3 regions of the Candidatus Pelagibacter sp. uisw_138 genome follow, and region 3 is predicted to be linked to each of the others. Evidence: riboswitches for the same ligand, from Rfam matches in the RefSeq annotation. Region 3 holds a riboswitch; each other region holds the start of a gene.
What was found. A riboswitch is a leader RNA that binds a small molecule or an ion and turns the genes downstream of it on or off. The one in region 3 is predicted to bind S-adenosylmethionine.
Positions count from the first base shown of each region.

Region 1: linked by a shared signal. The riboswitch ahead of AC5YGC_RS06050 (homocysteine S-methyltransferase family protein) and the one ahead of AC5YGC_RS01840 (homocysteine S-methyltransferase family protein) in region 3 are both predicted to bind S-adenosylmethionine.
Region 2: linked by a shared signal. The riboswitch ahead of AC5YGC_RS03425 (PLP-dependent transferase) and the one ahead of AC5YGC_RS01840 (homocysteine S-methyltransferase family protein) in region 3 are both predicted to bind S-adenosylmethionine.

Region 1 covers NZ_CM183453.2:1,122,052-1,125,331, forward strand. The annotation lists gene AC5YGC_RS06045 (OsmC family protein) at 1-539, opposite strand, end outside; SAM riboswitch class V at 545-609, opposite strand; gene AC5YGC_RS06050 (homocysteine S-methyltransferase family protein) at 613-1,674, opposite strand; SAM riboswitch class V at 1,750-1,814, opposite strand; gene AC5YGC_RS06055 (winged helix-turn-helix transcriptional regulator) at 1,976-2,335, opposite strand; gene AC5YGC_RS06060 (CDGSH iron-sulfur domain-containing protein) at 2,430-2,669, shown strand; gene AC5YGC_RS06065 (DoxX family membrane protein) at 2,678-3,088, shown strand; gene AC5YGC_RS06070 (pirin family protein) at 3,091-3,280, shown strand, end outside.
Region 2 covers NZ_CM183453.2:647,789-651,068, forward strand. The annotation lists gene argC (N-acetyl-gamma-glutamyl-phosphate reductase) at 1-319, opposite strand, end outside; gene rpsI (30S ribosomal protein S9) at 354-803, opposite strand; gene rplM (50S ribosomal protein L13) at 805-1,266, opposite strand; SAM riboswitch class V at 1,405-1,473, shown strand; gene AC5YGC_RS03425 (PLP-dependent transferase) at 1,478-2,818, shown strand; gene AC5YGC_RS03430 (COX15/CtaA family protein) at 2,802-3,280, opposite strand, start outside.
Region 3 covers NZ_CM183453.2:358,886-362,165, reverse strand. The annotation lists gene AC5YGC_RS01850 (TSUP family transporter) at 1-728, shown strand, start outside; gene AC5YGC_RS01845 (putative 2OG-Fe(II) oxygenase) at 758-1,348, shown strand; SAM riboswitch class V at 1,439-1,502, shown strand; gene AC5YGC_RS01840 (homocysteine S-methyltransferase family protein) at 1,512-2,420, shown strand; gene AC5YGC_RS01835 (EamA family transporter) at 2,413-3,280, opposite strand, start outside.

The sequences.
Region 1 (3,280 bases), 650 kb from region 3:
CTTTGTTCAGTTTGCTCTTTATTAACAAAAGTGCTCGAAGCAACCTTTTGAAATAATTTAATAGGAACTCCTTTTGATAAAATGTCTAAAACTGGACAATGTGTATTTACAGTATCAATCAATTTATCTATCTCAGCTTTTGGTGATGAAGATTTAATATCAACAGTACCTGAGATGTGTTGAAAGCCAGGTCTAGTGTTTTTATTTAAAGCTAAAAAACCTTGAAGATCAAGCGTACCTATCAAATTAACACTGACACTATCAATATTAATACCAGCTGCTGTAGCAAAAGCTTTATACGTTATCTCCTGACACGTTGCTAAAGCTGCTAATATTAACTCTACTGGACTGGGTCCTTCGTCTTTTCCACCAAAACTTTTGGGTTCATCCACTATCAATTTATGTTCTCTGAGGGTAACCACAGATTGAAGCCCTTCCTTAAGAATTGAGTTGCTTTCATATTGGACCACAGCATTTTTTGGATTAGCTATAAAATCCTTCTGTAGATTACTTATTGTTTCTTTTAGATTATTACTCATTTTTTTATCTCCTGTTTTAGTGCTTCGACATATGTCAGGCGCACAATTTAGTTAAATGCCCTCCTTAATTTATTTACGCTTTATCTCCGTATTCAGTCATATGTTTTGAAATTCTTTTATTTTTTCCATACATAAAATGATTTTCCATGTTCTCTCTGTATTTACTTGCTGGAACTTTTAATCCAATCGACTCAGCAACTTCCCTAATCAACATTGGATTTGCTCCACAACAAACTCCTAAATAATTCACTCCTAATGCATAAGCATCTTTTGCAAATTTACCTATTTCATATCTATTGCAGAAGTGTGGATCTAATGCCGTTGGAAACGTTCTTCCATGTGGTGATGGACAAGCACAATTACTTCTGTCTGGCAGATTAAAAAATGTTGGAAAGTCTTCACTGGTTCTGTAAGGAATAGGCAAGGCTCCAACATGACATTTAACTGCTTCTCTAATTTCTTTTAAAAAGGGAAACATTGTAGCTGGCCCTCTAAAACAATTTAAACCAACAACATCGGCTCCACGTTGTTCAAGCTCTTTACAAGTATCAACAACAGATTTTCCATCTCTCATTTTATTTTCACCCATTGGAGAAATTGTTAGAACTGTTGGTAAACCTGTTTTTTTCATTACCTCTAAAGCTTTGTAAGCCTCTTCAGCATAATAAAAAGTTTCACCAATCAACATATCAGCCCCTTCCTCAACAGCCCAACCAACCATCTCTGTAAACATTCCTTCAACTGCTTTTTGAGATTGAGGGTCATTATGTTTCCAAATATTTGAATTTGAAATATTACCTGCCATTAAATTTGGTTTAGACCCCTTAGGTGTGTCTAGTGCTACTTTTTTAGCAATTTTTAGTGCTGAACGGTTTAAAGGTTCAAGAAGTTCTTCTTTACCAATAACACGCATTTTTTCTCTGTGTCCATTATAAGTAAAAGCTTCAACAATATCTGAACCTGCATGTTGAAATTCTCTATGCAAATTCTCTAATACCTCAGGATGGTCCAATGAAACCATTGGCACAAATTCTCCTGATGCCATGTACCCACGTCTTTCAATTTCAAATAAAAAACCTTCAGCACAAATTACAGGACCTTGATCTAATCTTTCTGTTAATTTATTTTTTGTCATTTTTTTTCTCCAAATTATTGGAGAAAAGAAACTGAAAAACGTTAAACAAGAGGGTTGTAAATTTAAACAATCTCTTTTCTCCTTTTTAGTGCTTAAGCAAATGCTGGGTGCACAATATGGTTCAAATACCCGGTTTAGATTTGAAAAATTTCCAAAAAAACCACCTACTAAAGCGGTAGTTGAAACGTCGCTTTAGCAGGAATTTATAAAGCGCTCTGCAATTTAACTTAAATCAGCACTAACTAATTTTAATCATATTTTAGAACTAAAGGATACTTAAATTTTTACCGTATTTTTAAGGCTATCTAATTCTATTTTCTACAAAATTCTTATTTAGCTTTACTGAAATAGTTCGAGTATTTCTTTTATTCCACTCTGAAAAAGATCTTAAGATAGGCATAACCGAAAAGCCAAATTCAGTAAGTGAATACTCAACTTTTGGGGGCATTATTCGAATAACATTTCTATTAATTATTCCATCTCCCTCTAACTCCTTAAGCTGCTTGGATAACATTTGTTGTGTAATGGTTTTCAATCCTTTTTTAAGTTCACCAAATCTAATTTTTTTACTTTGCAGTAAACTAAACAAAATTCTAATTTTCCATTTACCTCCAAGAAAATAAACAGCTCTTTCAGCTGGACAATCTATTAAGTTTTTCATGGTATGTTTTTATATACTAGTATGATTATTTTGCGTTATTGCATTATTAATAACAAGGCACTATGTACAAGTCAAACAAATTGAAAGGATAAATATGAATAATGGAGAAAGAGCAGGCGAAAGTGCAATCGCTGTTGAAGTTGAAAAAGATAAATCTTATTATTGGTGTTCATGTGGAAAAAGTGCAAAGCAGCCTTTTTGTGATGGATCACATAAAGGTACAGATTTTACACCTCTGGCATACACGGCTGAAGAAACTAAAAAAATGTTTTTTTGTGCTTGTAAACAAACTAACAATCAACCATTTTGTGATGGATCACATAATAAAAAATAAAGGATAAAATGCAAAATTTAAATAATAAAGTTAATAATTTTTTTTCAAACATAGATGGATTAGCCTCTTTATTTTTTAGATTTGGAATAGGGATAGCTTTTATAATTCATGGCTTAGGTAAATTTCCTTTACCCCCTCAAGGATTAATTGATTATTTTAACTTATCACCTGCACTAGCATCAACTGTTGCTATATCTGAGTTGTTGACTGGATTGGTATTAATAATAAGTGGTTTTATTAAAAATCCTTTTGGAAATATACTCACAAGACTATCGGGACTAAACATAACTATCTTAATGATAACTATACTGATCTTTGCTCACAAAGACTGGTTCTTCACAACAAAACTATTTACCAGTGAACAAATATTTCTTTTAATTGGTGGAGTTTATTTTTTAATTAAAGGTAATCGAACGTAAATATGAGCCAAATCGAAGTAGAAAAAATAATAGAACCAGTTGCAGCATCAGATGGTGCTGGTGTTAAATTAAAAAGAAGTATTGGCACTCACCTTATTGATTACCACGATCCTTTTTTAATGTTGGATGAATTTGGTTCTGAAAATAAAGATGATTACATTGGTGGTTTCCCTCCTCACCCTCATAGAGGAA
Region 2 (3,280 bases), 290 kb from region 3:
CTTTATTAAGTCTAAAGTCTGCAGCTAAATCAATTAATACATTATGTTTTAATAAATCATTTGAAATATCTTGCGCCTCGCCATTAGGTAAAGCTGTAAAAACAAGATCTATGTTTTTTAAAAGTGCTTTATTGTATCTAATAATTTTAGGTAATTTCTTTGAATTTAGTGATTTTTCATAAGTAGAAATTTTTTTTCCAACAGAGGAATTTCCACAAAGATATTTAATCTTAATATCACTGTGTTTAACTAATAATTTAATTAATTGAACACCGATATAACCAGTAGATCCAGCAACTAAAACATTAAGCTTAGGCATTTTTATATTATAGCAGTTTAGTGTTAAAAAAGAATTATCTTTTCGAGAATTGAAAGCTTCTTCTAGCTTTTTTACGACCAGGTTTTTTTCTCTCAACTGATCTAGAATCTCTGGTATTTAGCTTTTCAGTCTTAAGTACCGCTCTATTCTCTGAATCAAATAAGATTAATGCTTTAGCAATACCATGAACCATTGCACCAGCTTGACCTGTGTGACCACCACCTGCAACGCTACATCTTACATCAAAATCTGTTGCTTGGTTTATAATTTCAAATGGTCTTGTAATTTGCATTTTGTGACTTCCACTAGTGAAATATTCATCCATAGTTCTGCCATTTACATAAATTTTACCAGTACCTTTTTTCACCCAAATTTTTGCAATAGATTTTTTTCTTCTACCAGTTGCGTACTTACTATCTTTAAAATCTAGTTTAATTTTAGGTTTTTTTGTAGATACTTTAGTTGGTGCAACTGCTGTTTCCATATTAATTTCTTATTAAATTTTTACTGTTTAATTTACCTAGATCTAAAAGCTTAGGGTTTTGTGCTGCATGAGGGTGCTCTTCACCAGCATAAATTTTTACTTTAGTTAACTGCTTTCTACCAAGAACTCCTCCAGGTAACATTCTTTTAATAGCTAATTTTAGTGTCTCATCAGGTTTGTTTTTTTCTAATAATTTTTCAGGAGTAATTTCTTTAATTCCACCAGGGTGACCAGTATGTCTGTAATATTTTTTGTCTTTAAATTTTTTTCCAGTAAATTTTGCTTGCTCAACATTTTTAACTACAACAAAATCACCGTCATCCATATGAGGTGTAAAAGTAGTTTTGTTTTTTCCTCTAACAATCATGGCTATTATAGATGCAAGTCTTCCGACTACAGCATTTTTTGCGTCAATTTCAAACCAGTTGCTAGTTAATTCACTTTGTTTTAGAAATTTTGTCATTGTGCGAGGATTAATACTATTATTAGATATAATGTCAATTTTATATTTTCCTTGTAATATCATGCTTAAATGATAGTTTGATTAAGCCGATTTGTTCCTATTGCAGGCTAGTTAATGCTAAAAAGGATTTTTACATACATTATCGGTAGGCACATTTGAACTGTATTGTACGCCTTGCATTAAGCAAAAGTACTAAAAAAGGAGTATTAAGATGAGCACAAAAAGACAAAACCCTGAGACTATAGCCATACATGGTGGTGATTACAGAAGTGATCCAACAACAAAAGCGGTAGCTGTACCAATATACAGAACAACCTCTTATCAATTTGATAGCACTGAACATGCTGCTAATTTGTTTGCCCTTAAAGAGTTTGGAAACATTTATACAAGAATAATGAATCCTACTAATGATGCCCTAGAAAAAAGGCTTGCTGCATTAGAGGGGGGCTTAGCTTGTTTAACGGTATCATCTGGTCAAACGGCATCAACTTTTTCAATTTTAAACGTTGCAAAGGCCGGTGATAATATTGTGAGTTCAACAGATCTATACGGAGGTACTATTTCGCTATTCACGCATACTTTAAGTAAACTTGGTATTGAAGTTAGGTATGCAGACCCTGCTGATCCTAAAAACTTTGAAAAAGCCATAGATGATAAAACTAGAGCATTTTATGGAGAAACTTTACCAAATCCGTACTTAAGAGTTTTTCCTATTAAAGAAGTATCTGACATAGGTAGAAAATATAACATACCACTAATAATGGATAATACCGCCTCTCCCGTTCTATGTAAGCCCTTAGAGCACGGTGCTGCTATAGTTGTTTATTCACTTACTAAATATATTGGTGGACATGGTACGGTTGTAGGTGGAGCTTTAATCGATGGTGGTAATTTTGATTGGACAGCAGATCCTAAAAGGCAGCCCCTATTTAATGAACCTGATGCAAGTTATGCTGGTGCGGTATGGGGTAAAGTAGTACCCGAGTTAACTGGTGCGAACGTTTCTTTTGCAGTTAGAGCTAGAGTTGTCTTATTAAGAGATTTGGGTGCAGCATTATCTCCTGATAATGCATTTGGATTAATCCAAGGACTTGAAACAGTAGCTTTAAGAATGAAACAACATTGTTCAAATGCTGAAAAAGTTGTCGACTATTTAGTTAAACATACTGAAGTTTCCAGAGTTATTTATCCAAATCAATATAAGGGTGAAATTGGAAATAGAGCTAAAAAATACCTAAATGGTGGAAATGGTGCTTTAGTTGGTATCGAGTTAAAGGGCGGTATTGAAGCTGGTAAAAAATTTATAGAAGCTTTAAAAATGTTTTATCATGTAGCAAATATTGGTGATGCTAGAAGTTTAGCAATTCATCCAGCAACAACAACACACAGTCAATTAAATGAAGAAGAACTTTTAGCCTCAGGTGTAACACCAGGATATGTAAGACTGTGTATTGGTCTTGAACATATTGACGACATTATTGAAGATTTAGAACAAGCTCTAAAAAGAACAGATAATGTTGAAGACATTAATAAAGCTAAAGCTGTTGGTTAGAGTTTTTATATATAATTGCAAGATAAGTAGTTAATACAAAAATTGAACCTAACTGGTGTAGTGATGCATATTTAATCTCTACACCAGATAGTAAAGTTATAATTCCCAAAAAGATCTGAAGCAATATTGCAATATCAAATAGTATAATATTTTTAGTTCCATAATTATTTTTTATATAGAGATAATTTAAGATAATAATAAAAAATAAAAGTAAATATGCTGTAACTCTATGCAGAAATTGAACAATTGATGGGTTGTTAAATAATTGAGTATTAATTATATCGTTATAACCAATATCATTTGGGAAAAAGCTACCGTTCATATCAGGCCACGAATTATAGATTAGACCACCATCTAAGCCCGATAAAAAAGCACCCAATACAATCTGTAAAACTATCAACTTGAGTATGAATAATAAAAGTAAATTTGGAATTCTTTTGTGAAATTTTTTAGTTTTATAAA
Region 3 (3,280 bases):
TATTTCTTCTAACAGCAACTTTATATTCAAGCGTTGGATTTGGGGGTGGCTCTACCTATCTAGCTCTTCTGCTAATTTGGAATGTTCCTTACTTGATCTTTCCTGTAATTGCGCTCTTTTGTAATATTATTGTCGTATCAGGAAATTGTATTAATTATATTAAAGCTGGGAATATCAATGTTAAGATACTTACCCCGTACCTAATATCATCTGTTCCACTTGCATTCATAGGTGGATCTTTATCGATAGATAAAGAGGTTTTTGAAATTTTACTTTTTACTGTCTTAACATTAGCGGGAGCTCTACTTCTCATAAAATTTCAGTCTTTTGATCAAAAAATTGAAGTTTATAAAAAGATACCAAAAATGTTATCCCTATTAATTGGTGCATCTATTGGATTTGTGTCTGGTGTAGTTGGAATTGGTGGTGGTATTTTTTTAAGCCCTATATTGTTATTGATTAGAGTGGACAAAGCAAAAAACATTACAACAGCCGCATCATTGTTCATACTAATTAATTCTTTATCGGGACTTGCTGGTCAATTTACAAAAGCATCAACAATCAATGGAATTTTTGATTATTGGCCATTATTTTTATTCGTTTTATTGGGTGGTCAATTAGGAAACTATTTGAATCTTAAAATTTTTCCTGCAAGAATATTGGCTCTGGTAACATCAGCACTTGTCATATTTGTCGCTATTCGAATGGGACTGAAGTTGTTTGCATAACGCAGGTATTAAATTATTATAACAAGAACATGAAAATATTCAGAGCTTTTGGTCCAACTATAGGAAAAGGTAAGTTATCCAAAAAAATTATTACCCTTTTAAATGCTCATATTGATAAGTCTCAATTATCAAAAAAAAACGATTATAGCTCTAAACTGGCAAGTCAAATTCAGAATGAAATCAAGATACCCAAAACAATAGTTAATAAAAGTTTATCTAAAGAGTTAATAAAAAATATCAAAATTTATCTTAATAAGTCTGATGTAAAAAAAATTAAAGAAATTAAAATAATTAATCTATGGGTAGTTAGACAATTAAAAAATGAATATAATCCTATTCATTATCATGAAGGACAATTATCAGGAGTTGGCTATCTTAAAATCCCAAAAGATATGAATCAAAATAAATTTGTTAAAAATAAAAAGTTTAAAACTAATGGAACTATTGATTTTATTAATGGGCAAACTAACTTTTTGAGTAAAAGTATCTATAATTTAAACCCAAAACTAGGGGATCTATTGATTTTTCCAAATTATTTGATGCACACTGCTTATCCTTTTAATGTTGATGGCGAGAGAAGATCTTTCTCTTTTAATGTTAAAATATTATTCAAGAAGTGATTTACTAATCAGTTTATTAGTTATATAATAAGGATAACCGATTTGATCCATATTGCAGGTACTAACTGCTAAAAAGGAAATCATAAAATAAATTGGTAAAGGTAGTTGGACTATATTGTGCACCTGGCATAAAGCTAAAGCACTAAAAAAGTAAGGAGCAAAGATGGATATAAATTTTTTCAAAGAAACAAGAGTTCTAGATGGGGGAATGGGTCAAGAGTTATTAGCTAGAGGTGTAGAAGCAAATGGTACTCTCTGGAGTGCTAATGCATTATTGCAGGAAAAATATCATCAGCTTTTGCTTGATACACATTTAGATTTTATAAATTCTGGTGCTGAAATTATTGTAACAACAACATTTACTACAAGAAGAATGAGATTAAGGGATAATGGTGTTGAAGATAAATTTGAGTATTTAAATACTAAAGCTGGTGAAATAGCTAAAAAAGCAAAAGATTTAAACCCTCATGTTTTAGTTGCTGGTGGATTACCTCCTCAATATTTAACTTATGAGGCAGACACAAGATCTGATAGTGAAATTAAAGAAAATTTCTACGATCAAGCAAAATTGCTTAATCCTTTTATAGATTTTTTTTATTTTGACGTATTAAGCAGTGTACGAGAGTTTAAATTAGCGATCGAAGCCATAGAAAGCTTTGATAAACCTTATCTTATTGGAGCTCATATCTCAGAGGGTGTGAAATTGCCAAGTGGTGAAAATATTTCTAAAATTATCACAACTATAGATCACAAAAATTTACTTGGGATAATACTTTCTTGTGTATCACCAGAAAATTATGAAAAAAATCTTAACGAAATAAAAAGTTTAGGTGTTCCCTTTGGTTTTAAACTCAATGGATTTATTACAACAAAACCTACGTCAGGTTACACAAATACTTTTAATAAAAGTAAATCAGGAAACCCAAATGAATTTTTGGGTCATAGAGAAGATCTGATACCAGAAAAGATGGCTTTAATAGCAAAAAAATTTAAAGAAGCTGGTGCAACAATTCTGGGTGGTTGCTGTGAAACTAGACCTTCGCATATTAAAGAAATGGCTAAACTTAAGTAGTTTTTTTATTTCCTGCTTTTTTTACAAAATAAAGTCCCACTAATACCGCTAACAATGAAACTAAAACTTTATCAGTAATTATTTCATCTAAAAATATATAACTTAAGATAATCCCAAAAATAGGTATTAAGTAAGAAACTTGTGATTGAAATATCAACCCATTATTTTTCAAAATTCTAAATCTAAGCAACCATGCTAAACCTGTTGATACAAAACCAAGATAAACAACTGAAATACTCGATTCAATTGATGGAATTGTATGCCAGGGTTTTTCTATAAAAGAAACTAAGGGTATCAAAATTATTATAGCCCAAATTAATATTGAGCCTGTTACATTCTCATTTTTTTTATTACTAATTTTAAGAGTTAAAACTCCACCTATGACATAACAAGTTGATCCAAGTAAAATCATTAATGCAGAGAAAAAATTATTATCATTAATTAAAAAATTGTCAGAGAATAAATAGATAATTCCTGAAAATCCTATCAATATTCCAAATGTTTTAATAAAATTAAATTTTTCATTTTCGGTAAAAAAATGCCCTAATACAGTTGAGCTTAATGGTGTGGTTGACATTAATATTGCTGCTAAATTACTTTGAACCGATTTTATACCGTAGGCAATTAAAAAAAATGGCAGCACTAAATTTACAAATCCAATTATAGCAAACCAATACCAATCTTTTGAAAAAGCTTCTATTTTAATTTTTTTATAAAAACATAATAATAGTACTGGAATTGATCCAAAAAAAACTCTTAAGAAAGCAATTGTAATTGGACCAAAGGATTCTGTTGCAATTTTTATATTAAAAAAAGCTGAAGCCCATATTAAAGATAAAATTACTAATAAAGTATAGTCA